Regions from separate parts of the Sporosarcina sp. SAFN-010 genome, predicted to be linked through region 2. Evidence: riboswitches for the same ligand, from Rfam matches in the RefSeq annotation. Region 2 holds a riboswitch; each other region holds the start of a gene.
What was found. A riboswitch is a leader RNA that binds a small molecule or an ion and turns the genes downstream of it on or off. The one in region 2 is predicted to bind S-adenosylmethionine.

Region 1 (4,672 bases), on a different contig from region 2:
ACATTTGGGCACTATACGGAATCGTTGCGCTGTGCTTAGCGTATTTCCAATTCCGAAAAGGGGAACCAGGATTAATTTCAGCAACACTGAAGCCGATTTTTGGCGACAAAATGAAAGGGCCATGGGGAACAATGATCGATGTTCTCGCAGTCTTTGCAACGTCATTCGGCGTGGCCACGTCTCTCGGCTTTGGCGCTGTTCAAATTAATGCCGGCCTGAACTATTTGTTCGGGTTTGAAATCGGCATACGGTCCCAATTCATTATCATTTCAATAGTTACCGTTTTGTTCATCATGTCTGCGTGGTCAGGACTAAGTAAAGGAATACGCTACTTGTCTAATACGAATCTTGTATTAGCTCTGGCATTACTTGGGTTCATGCTTATTTTAGGACCTACATTGCTAATTATGAACATCTTTACAGATTCAGTCGGAGGTTATATCTCTCATTTCATCGACTTGAGTTTAAGTACCGCTCCACTGAATGCTGGAAATCGTGAATGGCTAGACACTTGGACAATCTTCTACTGGGCTTGGTGGATTTCTTGGGCACCGTTCGTCAGTATGTTTATCGCTCGTGTGTCAAAAGGCCGTACGATTCGTGAATTCATGGTGGGTGTATTGCTTGCTCCAAGTATTCTTAGTTTCATCTGGTTCTCAGCTTTCGGGACAACTGCGATTGAAATTCAGAAGTCCGGCGTCGCGGATCTTGCATCCGTTGATACGGAACTTGTGATTTTCCAGATGTTTAGCCAGTTGCCTTGGTCCACACTAACATCTGCGTTTGCAATCTTACTGGTTACGTCGTTCTTCATCACATCGGCGGATTCAGCGACCTTTGTACTTGGGATGCAGTCGACTTATGGCTCGTTAACCCCACCTAACAGTGTGAAAATGATTTGGGGATTAATCCAATCCGGAATTGCGGTTATTTTACTATCTGTTGGTGGTCTTTCCGCCCTGCAGAATACGATAATTATCGCAGCCCTTCCGTTTTCGTTCATCATCCTGTTTATGGTGACGGCCCTTTTCAAAGAGTTGCAAAAAGATTTGAAACACAACAAACACCCTAGACATAAATAAACGAAACACCCGAATCCAAATGAGGACTCGGGTGTTTTTTCTGTAATTATACGTTAACGGGAGCTGCCTTCTCAATCGCTTGTGCTAGATCAGCAATGATATCGTCTGCTGATTCAAGTCCCACTGAGAGACGAATGAGTTCCTCAGTAACACCTGAATTTTTCAAGTCTTCGCCAGAAAGCTGTTGGTGCGTTGTTGAAGCCGGATGGATAATTAGCGACTTTGCATCTCCAACATTCGCTACGTGGGACCAAACAGCAACGTTGTCGATCACACGACGTCCTGCATCACGCCCGCCTTTAATTCCGAAAACAATAATGGACCCTGCTCCATTTTTCAAATACTTCTTGGCAAGTTCTGCTGTTGGATGGTCGTTGAGACCCGTGTAGGTAACCCATTCAACAGATGGATGCTCTTTCAGGAATTGTGCGACCTTTTGTGCGTTTTCTCCGTGACGTTGGATTCGCAAATGAAGCGTCTCCAAGCCTTGTAGGAAGTTGAATGCACTGTCAGGATCGAGGCATGGACCGAAATCACGAAGTCCTTGGACACGGAGTTTTGTCGCAAATGCAGCGCCTGCCGTGTCGATGCCGTAGCGTAATCCGTGATACGATTCGTCCGCTTCCGTGAAAGCAGGGAATCTGCCTTGCGTCCAGTCGAACTTTCCTGCATCTACCACTACGCCGCCAATCGTTGTTCCGTGACCGCCAATCCATTTCGTGGCAGAGTGGATAACAACGTCAGCGCCAAATTCAATCGGATTGCATCCGTATGGGGACGCAAATGTATTGTCGATTAAAAGTGGAACGCCACTTTCGTGTGCAATCGATGCAACCTTTTCGATATCGAGCACTTGTAAGCTCGGGTTACCGATTGTTTCAGCAAATATACCTTTTGTCTTTTCCGTAATAGCACTACGGAAGTTTTCCGGGTCAGTTGAGTCGACAAATTTTACAGTGATCCCATACTTCGGCAGCGTTGTGGCAAATAAGTTGTACGTTCCGCCGTAAAGGTTGGCTGCTGCAATGATTTCGTCACCAGCTTCTGCAATATTCAAGATTGAGAACGCGATTGCCGCCATACCAGATGAGAGTGCAACGGCTGCAGCGCCTCCTTCGAGTAACGCGATGCGTTCTTCAAATACTGCGACTGTTGGATTCGTGATACGTGTGTAGATGTTGCCAGCTTCTTGCAGTGCAAAAAGGTTTTTGGCGTGGTCCGTGTCACGAAATACGAATGATGTGGTTCTGTGGATAGGAAGAGCTCGTGATCCAGTTGTTGGATCGGGTTCTTGACCACCGTGCAGCAAAAGTGTTTCGGGTTGAAAATTCGTCATTTACAAAACCTCCGGAAATTAGATTGATGGAACTGCGCACACCGGACGGGTGATGGGGAAACTAAAAAGATCCCCTTCTACCTATAGAAGAGGATCTGCCATTGCTGGCACTTCCCCTTATCTTTCAGATCCATAATAGATCTGTAGGAAGTAGCACCTTTGCAAGCTGGTAAGCTTGCCGGTTGCCGGGCATCGCAGGGCCTAGTCCCTCCGCCGCTCTTGATAAGAGTTTGTGACTTATTCAGTTTTCCATCTTGGAACTGAGTATACTTGGTTGAAAATAGAAAGTCAACAGTTAAATCTAAATTATTTGATAGTTTAACAATCAACACTATTACGGGGTTGATTTCCACTACAGTCGGATGCGGGCCTACAGGATGTAGGTCATGCAACCGTTGCGGCAGGACGCCGCGAACTTAGGTTGTTTCCATTAGCATCCCTCCGGAGTCGCCGTCTTCCACTACAATCAACGGATCCTAATATGACAACGAACCACATGAAACAGGTAAAGAGAAGAAAGAGATAGAAAACCCGCAAACCAAAGTCTTGGTAGACTTCGGTCTGCGGGTAAGAATTAATTATTGAGCTGCGCCGTAAAAGATTTGGCCGCCTTTTAGGTTGATGATTTTGAGCATGTTTGTGCGTTTCACGTAGATGCTTTTGAATTGCTCGCGTCCGTTTGCATCTTTCAATAGGATTGTGCGGTTGTTGTAGTTATCAGAGACAACTACTGGTGTGAGTGTGCTTAGGTCAACGTGAGCTGCGAGTGTGTTGTATTCAGGCAGGCTACTGATTGTGCTTGCAGGCTGTTCAGGTTTCGCTTCAGGAGCTGGTGTTGCTGCGTCTTCTTTTACGACTGTTTCAATGACAACTCCTTGGCCTTTTAGGTTAATGACTTTTAATAGACCTGTCTTTTTCACGAAGACACTCTTATATTGTCCCTGACCGTTCGCATCTTTCAATAGGATCGTACGGTTATTGTAGTTATCTGATACGATGACAGGTGTCAAAGCAGTCAAGTCTACTGCTGAAGCCAGTGTTTTGTACTCAGGGAGGACGCTAATAGCACTTCCCGGCTGCTCAGGCTTCACTTCTGGTTTTTGTGGTGCATCTGCTTTCACAGTCGTTTCAAGGACAACTCCACCACCTTTTAAGTTGATGACTTTCAGAAGTCCTGTCTTTTTCACGAAGACACTCTTGTACTGTGTACGACCGTAGTTATCAGAGAAAAGAATTACCCGGTTGGACACGTTGTCTTCAGTAACACGTGTAGTGAAGCTAGTTGGGTCGATGACGGAAGCAACTGATGCGTACTCTTCCAGACCTGTGATGTCTTGGTTTACTTGCTGACCGTAGTTCGAGTTGTGTTGTACGTGTGCGTATGAGCTTTGTGCATCTGCGTTTTGATCTGCATGTGCAAATGTCGCTGCGTTCGCACCTCCTGCGGAAATAAGTAGTGCACTTACTGCTGTGATCAATGTCTTTTTCATCTTGTTCCTCTCCTTTTCCTTTTGGGATACTTATATCATAACCCCACAGTCTGAGAGGACTCTGAGATGATTATTAGGACTTGATGAGAAAACTGTAAGAAGGTTTTAATTTTTCAGCCCACAAAAAAAAGAGCCTGCAGTTAGCGGCTCTTTACTAATAAGTCGACAGCTTCTTTTACAAGCGTCTCCTTTGCTTGCGGATTATCCGAAAGCTCTTCGTTTTCCATACAGGCAATCAGATTCGTACTCACAATTAACCCGATGGTCCTATCGATTCCTGAGCGAGACGCAGACAACTGTGTAATGACGTCTTTGCATTCATCACCAGCCTCAATCATCCGTAGGACACCGCGAATTTGACCTTCTATTCGTTTTAAACGATTGACTACCTTTGCATCGTATTCCATGGATCTGGCCACCTCTCTTAACTACGTTCATAATATACCCCTTCTGGTATAAGGTCAATCAATTCCACCTCTTTCGACAAGAAAAGCGCGAAATTGTTCGAATTATGCTATACTTATGGAAGTATTACAATTTTTTATGTTCCAAACCACCGGGCCAACCGCACAACACACTGTCTGTTTTTCTGAATGGCCATGGGTCTTCACAATACGAAAGATATCGAAACAGACTAGAGGAGGGATTCGTTTGGCTTTTCCGCGTAAAGAGCATCCTGTCTCTGATTTTATCGCAGCACGTAAAATTGGCGAAAAAATTTCGTTCACTCGTAATGATGTTTTCGTTTTAGGGGCAATCCACAA
Region 2 (4,672 bases):
ACGTGTTATACGTATCAACAAGGAAGACACAGTCACGATGACGTTTGGCGTATGAGTGAAACGCTTTGTATTCACTTTTGTAAGCTTGCACGAGGGAATGGGCATGCGTGCCGCTCGCCTGGATACCGAATAGCTTGCCAGCGCGCACATTACTGGTTGCTTCTACGCCTCCAATTACTGCAGCACGAGCTCCCCAAACAGCCGCATCCATTTCTTGTGCACGACGACTACCGAACTCCATCACCACTTCGTCTTTCACGACTTGCTTTATACGACTTGCCTTTGTAGCAATCAACGTTTGGTAATTGACGATATTTAAGAGTGCCGTCTCAATAAGCTGCGCCTCTGCTAAGGTTGTTTCAACTCGCAGAATTGGTTCGTTTCCAAATACGGTTTCTCCTTCTTTCATGGAATAGAGATTCCCCGTAAAACGGACGTCCTTTAAATAATCGAGAAAATCTTCTTTATAGTGCAATTCGTTTTTTAAATATGCGATATCACTATCAGTGAATTTCAGATCTCTTAAATAATTGAGTACACGCTCTAGTCCGGCAAAAATTGCATAACCGTTTCCAAACGGCAATTTTCTGAAATACAGCTCAAAAATCGCTTTTTTGTTATGGATGCCTTCAGCCCAGTACGTTTCCATCATATTGATTTGATATAAATCTGTATGTAATGCAAAGCTATCATCTGTATAGTTTGAGCTCACACTAATTCGCCTCTTCCAATAGGTTATGTAGACCACTTATAACGTTACTTACCCTTTCTCGTCTTCCTTATAACTCATTCAGTTGACCATTCGTTAAATACTTCTGGTCCAACAGCTCCTCCAATAACACGTCTTAGCAAAACAAATCCCGCCCTTTAAGGATGCCCACTGAACTATTTCCAAACTATATGTAAGTATATCAAATTCCCCAGAGAAAGAAATCATCTGGTCCCTATTGCTTTCAATAAGAAGGCATGGTACTATCAGAATAATCATTTTTCAAACAATTCAATAAACATTTCTTATCAAGAGAGACGGAGGGACTGGCCCTACGATGTCTCAGCAACCAGCCATTAAGGCCGAGGTGCTAATTCCAGGAGGTGCAGATGCATCTCGAGATGAGAGCTGACTTCATGCAGTATGCGCAGAAGGCCCTCTATTAGTCATAAGAGGGTCTTCTTTTTGTATAAAATAGCCGGTTTTCGGCACTAAAGAAAAGGCGGGAATGAGATGACAACACAAACACAAACGGATTTGTTAACTGCACTCACTACGTTAAAGGCAAAAGAATGGGTGGACCTCACTCATACATTCGGTCCAACATCTCCACACTTCTTCATGTTTGAAGATGCTGAGTTCAAAACGCTTTTTAACCACGATGACGGTTTCTTTGCACAGCAATTCAGCTTTGCAGGTCAATACGGAACCCATATCGATGCACCCATCCACTTTGTCCGGGACACTCGCTACTTAGAAGAACTCGAGTTAAAAGAGCTCGTCCTTCCATTAATCGTTGTCGACAAATCGAAAGATGCGGAAGCTGATCATGATTTTACTTGTTCGAAAAACGATTTATTAGACTTCGAAAAAGAACACGGGACGATCGAAGCAGGCTCATTCGTAGCACTCCGTACTGACTGGAGCAAACGCTGGCCAGATTCGCAAAGTTTCTGCAATAAAGATGCAGATGGAAATAACAGAATTCCAGGCTGGGGATTGGATGCGTTGAAATTCCTTTTTGAGGACCGGGGAGTAAAAGCCGTTGGACACGAAACATTTGACACCGATTCTGCTGCAGACTTCCGAAAAAATGGAGCGCTCCATGGAGAATACTACGTACTTGAACAAGATACGTACCAAGTCGAACTCTTGACGAATTTAGACAAACTCCCGACAAAAGGGGCTATCATCTTTAATATCGTTCCAAAACCTGAAAAGGCATCGGGATTCCCTGTGCGCTCTTTCGCAATTCTCCCCTAACAAAAAACAAGCATTCTGCAGTTTTACACAGAATGCTTGTTTTTATTATGCTTTTTTCGATGCATGCATTTCTGTCATGCGCTCGTAGAAGTCCACGAAGTTGTCAACTACAGAATCCAAGAAGGCAACTGTCGATTCGTCTGTTAACTCATCTTGATCATTCAACTTCTGGTGAATAGACCCAATGTACACTTCATTGTTTGGCAAAATCAGTGGAGAAAGACCTGGGTTGGACAAAATCTCGCGTAAATGGATTTGCGCTCGCACACTACCGAACACGCCCATTGATGAACCTACGATGAATGCAGGCTTATCACGTAATGTCGCTTCTCCTCCACGGGATAACCAGTCTAACGCATTTTTCATAGCGCCAGGGATGGAGAAGTTATATTCAGGAACTGCAAATAACACAGCATCCGAATCTTTTACATTCTCTTTAAATGCACGAACATTTGTAGGCGGTTCACTTTCATGATCGACCGAAAACATTTCCACATCATTAATCGAAACTAACGTAATGTCCAAACGATCAGCATAACGTTTTTTCATGAAGTTCACCAATCTTTTATTGTAGGAAGTCGAGCTTGTACTTCCGATAATCGCTTTTACTCGTATTGTCATCTTAAGTAACTCCTTCTGATAATGAATTTCAATTACCATGTAAGGATAGCATATACTCATTTAACTCTTAACTATTTTGCTCATAACACTTGGACCATACAAAAACTGTCCCTTTCAGACTCTTATGAGCTTAAAGGGACAGTTTAAATTTGTTATATTACAACTTAAATCGACGAACCGTCTCCTGCAAACCTTGTGCCATTTCGGCCAATGTTTCTGAAGCAGCTGCGATTTCTTCCATGGAAGCAGTTTGCTGTTCGGCTGTCGCTGCAATATTCTCCGTATGATTTGCTGAATCCATCGCAATGGTAGCGGTCTGTTCAATGACTGCTGCAATACGTCCAGACTCCATCCGGTTTCTCTCGGTACTATTCGTTACATCTTCAATTTGAGCAGAAATGCTAGTAATCGCTTCGGAAATTTGTTGGAAGGTCTGTCCTGTCTCTTGAACGAGATTCGCTCCTTCTTTCACTGCTTGATTTCCTTTTCCAATAGCTGTGACGGAATACCCGATGTCTTCCTGAATCGCCGCAATGAGTGTACCTACTTGAGTAGCGGCGTTCGAGGATTGCTCTGCGAGTTTTCGAACCTCATCAGCAACCACTGCAAATCCTCTTCCGTTCTCTCCGGCACGCGCAGCTTCAATTGCTGCATTTAGAGCAAGTAGATTCGTTTGTTCTGCGACATCCGTAATCATTCCAGCAATTTTTCCGATTTCTGCAGATTTACTACCAAGCTGGTTGACATAATTGAAAGCAGAATCTGTTTCATGCTGAATGGATTCCATATGATTCACGACACGTGTCACTGATCCGGATCCTTCATGGGCAAGTTGAACAGTGGATTGCACCGTCTTCCCTGCTTGCTCCATCTCTTTTGTGACATGCTCCATGTCTGAAGACAAGGTAGCGGCTGCTTGATTGGCTGTTTCAGTTTGTTCCAGTTGTCCGTCAACCCCGCTTGCTAACTCCTGGATAGCCTCTGAAACGTGTTCAACTGAACGACTCGTTTCCTCGCTGCTCGCGGACAACTCCTCTGAAGTCGCTGCCACTTGCATAGATGCATTCGAGACTTGTTCAATCATATCCTTAAGATTGTTCGACATCCGATTCACATACAATGCGAGTTCTCCGATCTCATCACGATTTCGGACCTGCCCAACTTCTCCTGACAGATCGCCGTCCGCCACTTGAGCAACATGATCTGTAATCCGTATAAGCGGTTTCGATAAATGACCTGAAAACCAAATGATGACAACAGCTCCCGCAAGAAGGGAAATTCCAAGAACCACTCCCAGAACCATTAACAAAGTTTTGGATTCACTATTGAAATCCATTAAATAGGAACCCGCGACAACGTTCCATCCCCATTGCGGGAACACTTGAGTATAGACAATTTTAGGCGCAACGGTATCTGTTCCTGGCACCGCGAAATCGAAAGTTAGAAACCCTCCGCCATTTTGCGCGGTTTTAATTGTTTCCATTGTAGTCATCATACCGTCTTTTGTCTTCGAGCCACTTAAGTCTTCTCCCTCTTTAACAGGGTGTGCAAGAGCGACTCCATCATCTCCTAAGACAAAGAAATAACCATGTTCGCCCATATCCACTTCTGATTCGATTGCACGTGTTCCATCTTCCTGAAGCGGACCGATCAGTTTGTCTTTAGCAATATCTTGAGCTTCTTTAAGCGATAAATTGCCTTTATCAACTTGTTCTTGTAACGATTCTAGTACATCGATCGCTAGCATTACATCATTTTTCAATCCTTGTGAGCCAATATCATTCAAACTGTTTTTGGCTAATGTGTAGCCACTTAACCCGATAACCAAACTTGGAATTACTAGTAAAATTGCTGAAATCAATATAAGTTTTGTACGGATTCTCATTTTCATGTTGATCCCCTCCATAGTTGATATCGGTTAAGATTGGCTGTTTGTGACTAATTTAATGTTTTTGCAACACTAAAATATATAGTACTAAAGGGTAAGTCACTCACTTCCTGATGTTTCCTGGATTAGTGAATTCAAACAATTTGTAGCAAGGTATTCTGACCACCTTAATTATTATATATCTGGCTATT
Region 3 (4,672 bases), on a different contig from region 2:
GTCCATTTTCATCGAAAATCGGACTAACGTTTGCCTCCGTTCCTTCATCGGAAGGCAGTTTGACATCTTTTTTACCGACAATTGAATTCCAGAAACCATGAACGTACTTTCCGAAATAGCTATTTTGCAAACTGACGACTTCCGGAGAGACAGCACCATCGATATAGTCTGGGATATCCGCAAGTGCAAACTTCTCAATTGCCCCGGTCATCGGATCCGTCATGACAATCCCTTTCACGTCAAATCCATTGCGGGCTGTGATAAATTCTCCGTAAGAACGGATGTAATGGGGATTACCTTCATCGTCGATTTCCAATTGAACATCTCCATAAAAAATCAGTTCAGGATATTGTAAACGCATATGACGGTCCACTTGCTTGTTAAAGAAAGACGTCTCGGTATACGTCATTTCCGACGATACAAACTTCGGATTATCCGCAGAGTCCGTGGCGCTCATGCGGAAATAACCAGGCGTCGTCTTGCCATTCCACCATTTGAAAAAACCTGAAAATTCGACTGGTGCAATATATACATAATCATCTTTCACCTTTTGAATTTGTAAATGACCAAGGTCGTAATAACTTGTATTCGGTACTTGCCCGAATGCTTTTTTCATTTTGTTACGTGCAAATTTAGGTGGCACGCTCGCTGGTGTCTGAGTTTCGTCAAATGCTTCAATTTCTATTTGCTGATCCATTTCAACCGCTTTGTACTTGGTGTCCGCATTTAATAATGGGGCGGTGAGGATATAAATGCCTGCAAGGATCGCGAGTCCTGCAACGATACCCTTTGCCTTCCGATACACCCCACCATCTAATATTGTTCCAAGTATCGCTGCAGCGAGTAAAAGAACCCATAACGAGGACCAATGCTGGTCTAGATTTGTTGTGTAATAGAAAATAGAGAGGCCTACCGCAATCACTACAGCAATAATAATGAGTAGTACTACCATGAAACCGGAACTATTTGCTTTTTCTTCCGAACCGACACGTCTATGCAGCGGGACGGCCAGCAGTGCGGCAATAATGCCTGCGATTAGAGAAAATAAGAGTAAGTGAATCATGCACATGTCTTCCTTCCGTTTTTTAAGGTCTTCCTCTTATACGGAAGACACATCTAAAACGTTTCATTTTTTGATAGGACACGAAAAAACCGATTTCTCTATAATTGAGAAATCGGTTTGCGTGGTTAAATAGAGCGACGCATTCTAAGAATGCGCGCCATTCGATGGCCGAACACTCCTGCCAATACAGAGAGAATAATGTCTTTAGGTAAAGGTGGCAGCATCCAAATCCATGCTATTTTGTACGTGAACGCATCCGGTGCCGCCGCCCATAGCTTGTACGCAGCAAACATCCAGTTTGTTCCGATCAGGTAATTAATGACACATCCGACAAGTGCCGCGATAACAAATCCTGTTACGGTGCTGTTCTTTTCTACAATCTTGCCGGCGATGTATGCAACTAAAATAAAAGAAAGGATAAATCCGAACAACGGGCTGACAATTTCACCGAAACCTCCACTAAATTTCGCAAATACCGGTGCACCTGCAAGACCTATTGCCATGTAGACTGTCATTGAGACCGCCCCATATCGGCTTCCGAGTAATAGTCCTGCTAATACAGCAAAGAAAGTTTGCAGTGTAATTGGCACGCCACTTACTGATAAGGCCGGTAAAAAGTATGTAATATTAGCTCCAATCATCATCAATGCGGCAAACATTGCTGAGTAGACAAGTCCAAGCGTTCCGATCATCGTCTTCGAACGGTTTGGTTTCATAGTTGCTGTTGTTCCCATTTATAACACCCCTTTTACTATATAGTTATAGAATAAAAGGAAGAACTCAATGTGTCAACCTAATATATTTTAAGGTTAACCCAAATCCGAGCAATAATAAAACTGACAGTCATTCTCTGTCAGTTTATCGTCTTTTCCCTTCATCTTTAGGGAATAGGAAAAAGGAAATGACACCACTCAAAACCATTGCGCCAAGTGTAATATAAAAACGAGACATGACGGGCACGTCTGTAAAGTTTTTGTTGAGCATAACCCAGGCAACTCCACCGACTAATAACACCATCGGGATAACAAATTTGAACGCCCTCATAGCAATCCCCTTTCCTGCATGTACGTACAGTTTACCACATACACTAGGTAACTCCCAGTTCACTTCACACATTATCTATTGACGGAACTCTCAAACAACGGTATGATATGTTAAATTATTCACACAACTTAATAGTCATTCTTATCAAGAGAAGCGTAGGGATCTGGCCCGTCGATGCTTCAGCAACCAGCCATATGGTCAGGTGCTACTTCCAGCGGATGTTTGTAGTCCGGCAGATGAGGAGGAGACAATCATTGATATGACAAAGCCTTCTTCGTACGTAGAAGGCTTTTTTATTATTCTCTGCTTCATCGCTCTGCCGTAAGAAAGGATGATAGGGAAATGAAATTACTTGAGCGATTAAAAACAGAAGTTCTGACAGCTGATGGTGCAATGGGAACGTTACTCTATGCGGATGGACTCGACTTTTGCTATGAACAATTAAATATAGAAAAGCCGGATGTTATTCAAGGAATCCATGAACAATATATACATGCAGGTGCAGACATTATTCAAACCAATACGTACAGTGCCAACTCTTATAAGCTTGCTCGCTATGGACTGGAGCATCGTGTAAAAGAATTTAACGAAGCTGGAATTGCGATCGCCAAGCGTGCTGCAGCTCCAGGTGGTCAATATGTGCTCGGTACAATCGGTGGCATCCGTAGTATTCGTAAAAGCGATGCAACCATAGATGAAGTCCTCTCAATTGTTCAACAGCAAGCGGAACCACTGCTTGCCGGTGATCCAGACGGATTATTGCTGGAAACTTATTATGACTTTGAAGAGCTTTCTGCAGTAGTTAAGCACCTCCGTCAACAGACCGATATTCCACTAATCGCACAAGTATCCATGCATGAACCTGGCGTCTTACAGAATGGGTTGCGATTGAATGACGCTTTACATCAGTTAGAAGCATTTGGCGCGGATGTCGTAGGTGTGAACTGCAGACTAGGCCCGTACCATACGATCCAAGCATTTGAAGGGGTCGAACTCCCTGAGAAGGCATTTTTATCTGCGTATCCAAATGCGAGTTTGCTAGACGTTGAAGACGGACGGATTGTCTATGTCTCTGAAACGGATTATTACGGTCGCGCTGCACGGTTATTACGGGATGAAGGGGTTCGGCTAATCGGTGGGTGTTGCGGAACGACTCCTGCGCACATTGTCGCTGTGAAATCTCAATTGGCGAATCTTGCACCCATTACGGAAAAAGCCGTTATTCCACATAAGCCGATTGTTATTCGAGATGCGGAACCGACTCGCTATGAGCCGTTACACATAAAGGCTCAGCGTGAGCGTACGATTCTTGTTGAATTGGATACGCCACGACACTTGGAAACTGAAAATTATTTCGAAGGAGCTCGTCAACTTCAAGCAGCTGGAGCACACGCTGTGACGATGGCCGATAATTCTCTAGCTTCCCCACGGATTAGCAATCTAGCTATGGCGTCTCTTGTAAAACATCAAGATGATGTCCGCCCTCTCGTCCATATCACTTGCAGGGATCATAATTTGATTGGGCTTCAGTCTCACTTAATGGGGCTGGACGCACTTGGCATACATGATATTTTAGCTGTGACAGGCGATCCAACTAAGATTGGGGACTTTCCTGGGGCAACAGACGTTTATGACGTTTCTAGCCTAGAACTCTTCCAACTCATTAAAAAGTTGAATGAAGGGATATCATTCTCCGGTCGTCCTTTACGTAAAAAGGCAAACTTTTCAGTAGCGGGAGCTTTCAACCCGAACGTCCGGGTCGTCGAGCGAGCTGTTAAACGTCTTGAGAAAAAAATTGAATGCGGTGCTGATTACTTCATCACACAACCTGTCTATACGAAAGAAAAAATTATTGAAATTCATGAAGCCGTCAAACATTTAGATACTCCGATTTTCATCGGAATCATGCCGTTGACGAATATTCGTAACGCTGAATTCCTGCATCATGAAGTACCAGGCATCAAGTTGTCTGATGAAGTGCTGGAGCGCATGAGAGCATGTGGGGATGATCGTGAAGCGGCGACTGCAGAAGGTATACAAATTGCTAGAGAACTCATCGACACAGCAGCTTCTTTATTTAACGGGATTTACTTAATTACTCCATTTTTACGTTATGACATGACTGTCGAACTCGTGCACTATATCAACCAGATTGACGCTATAAGAGAAAGAGAGGTGCACCATGCCACAACAAATTAAAGATGAATTGAAGAAACGTATTCTCGTGATGGATGGAGCAATGGGCACGATGCTACAAAATGCTGATCTAGCAGCGGATGACTTCGGCGGTGAAGAGTATGAAGGATGCAATGAATATTTGAATCTGACAAAACCCGATGTGTTGACCCGAATTCATAGAGAATACTTAGAGGCTGGTGCTGATATCATCTGTACGAATACGTTCGGTGGTACACCTGTCGTGTTAGACGATTATGATTTAGGTAGTGAAGCGGATGTGATTAACCGTCGCGGAGCAGAACTTGCGCGTGCTGCAGCAGATGAGTTTTCGACACCTGATCGTCCTCGATTCGTTGCGGGAGCCATGGGGCCGACGACTAAGACGCT

Region 1: another riboswitch for S-adenosylmethionine. It lies ahead of ACR65F_RS04520 (O-acetylhomoserine aminocarboxypropyltransferase/cysteine synthase family protein); the one in region 2 lies ahead of ACR65F_RS07470 (cyclase family protein).
Region 3: another riboswitch for S-adenosylmethionine. It lies ahead of ACR65F_RS10650 (bifunctional homocysteine S-methyltransferase/methylenetetrahydrofolate reductase); the one in region 2 lies ahead of ACR65F_RS07470 (cyclase family protein).

Annotation. Positions count from the first base shown of each region.
Region 1 covers NZ_JBPFDS010000002.1:334,468-339,139, forward strand. The annotation lists gene ACR65F_RS04515 (BCCT family transporter) at 1-1,082, shown strand, start outside; gene ACR65F_RS04520 (O-acetylhomoserine aminocarboxypropyltransferase/cysteine synthase family protein) at 1,129-2,418, opposite strand; SAM riboswitch class I at 2,533-2,647, opposite strand; gene ACR65F_RS04525 (hypothetical protein) at 2,997-3,908, opposite strand; gene ACR65F_RS04530 (metal-sensitive transcriptional regulator) at 4,049-4,315, opposite strand; gene ACR65F_RS04535 (DUF2187 family protein) at 4,560-4,672, shown strand, end outside.
Region 2 covers NZ_JBPFDS010000005.1:1,709-6,380, forward strand. The annotation lists gene ACR65F_RS07465 (nicotinate phosphoribosyltransferase) at 1-712, opposite strand, end outside; SAM riboswitch class I at 1,012-1,117, shown strand; gene ACR65F_RS07470 (cyclase family protein) at 1,223-1,972, shown strand; gene ACR65F_RS07475 (NADPH-dependent FMN reductase) at 2,018-2,593, opposite strand; gene ACR65F_RS07480 (methyl-accepting chemotaxis protein) at 2,751-4,484, opposite strand.
Region 3 covers NZ_JBPFDS010000008.1:90,366-95,037, reverse strand. The annotation lists gene ACR65F_RS10665 (hypothetical protein) at 1-1,063, opposite strand, end outside; gene ACR65F_RS10660 (biotin transporter BioY) at 1,189-1,797, opposite strand; gene ACR65F_RS10655 (hypothetical protein) at 1,922-2,107, opposite strand; SAM riboswitch class I at 2,246-2,350, shown strand; gene ACR65F_RS10650 (bifunctional homocysteine S-methyltransferase/methylenetetrahydrofolate reductase) at 2,450-4,306, shown strand; gene metH (methionine synthase) at 4,290-4,672, shown strand, end outside.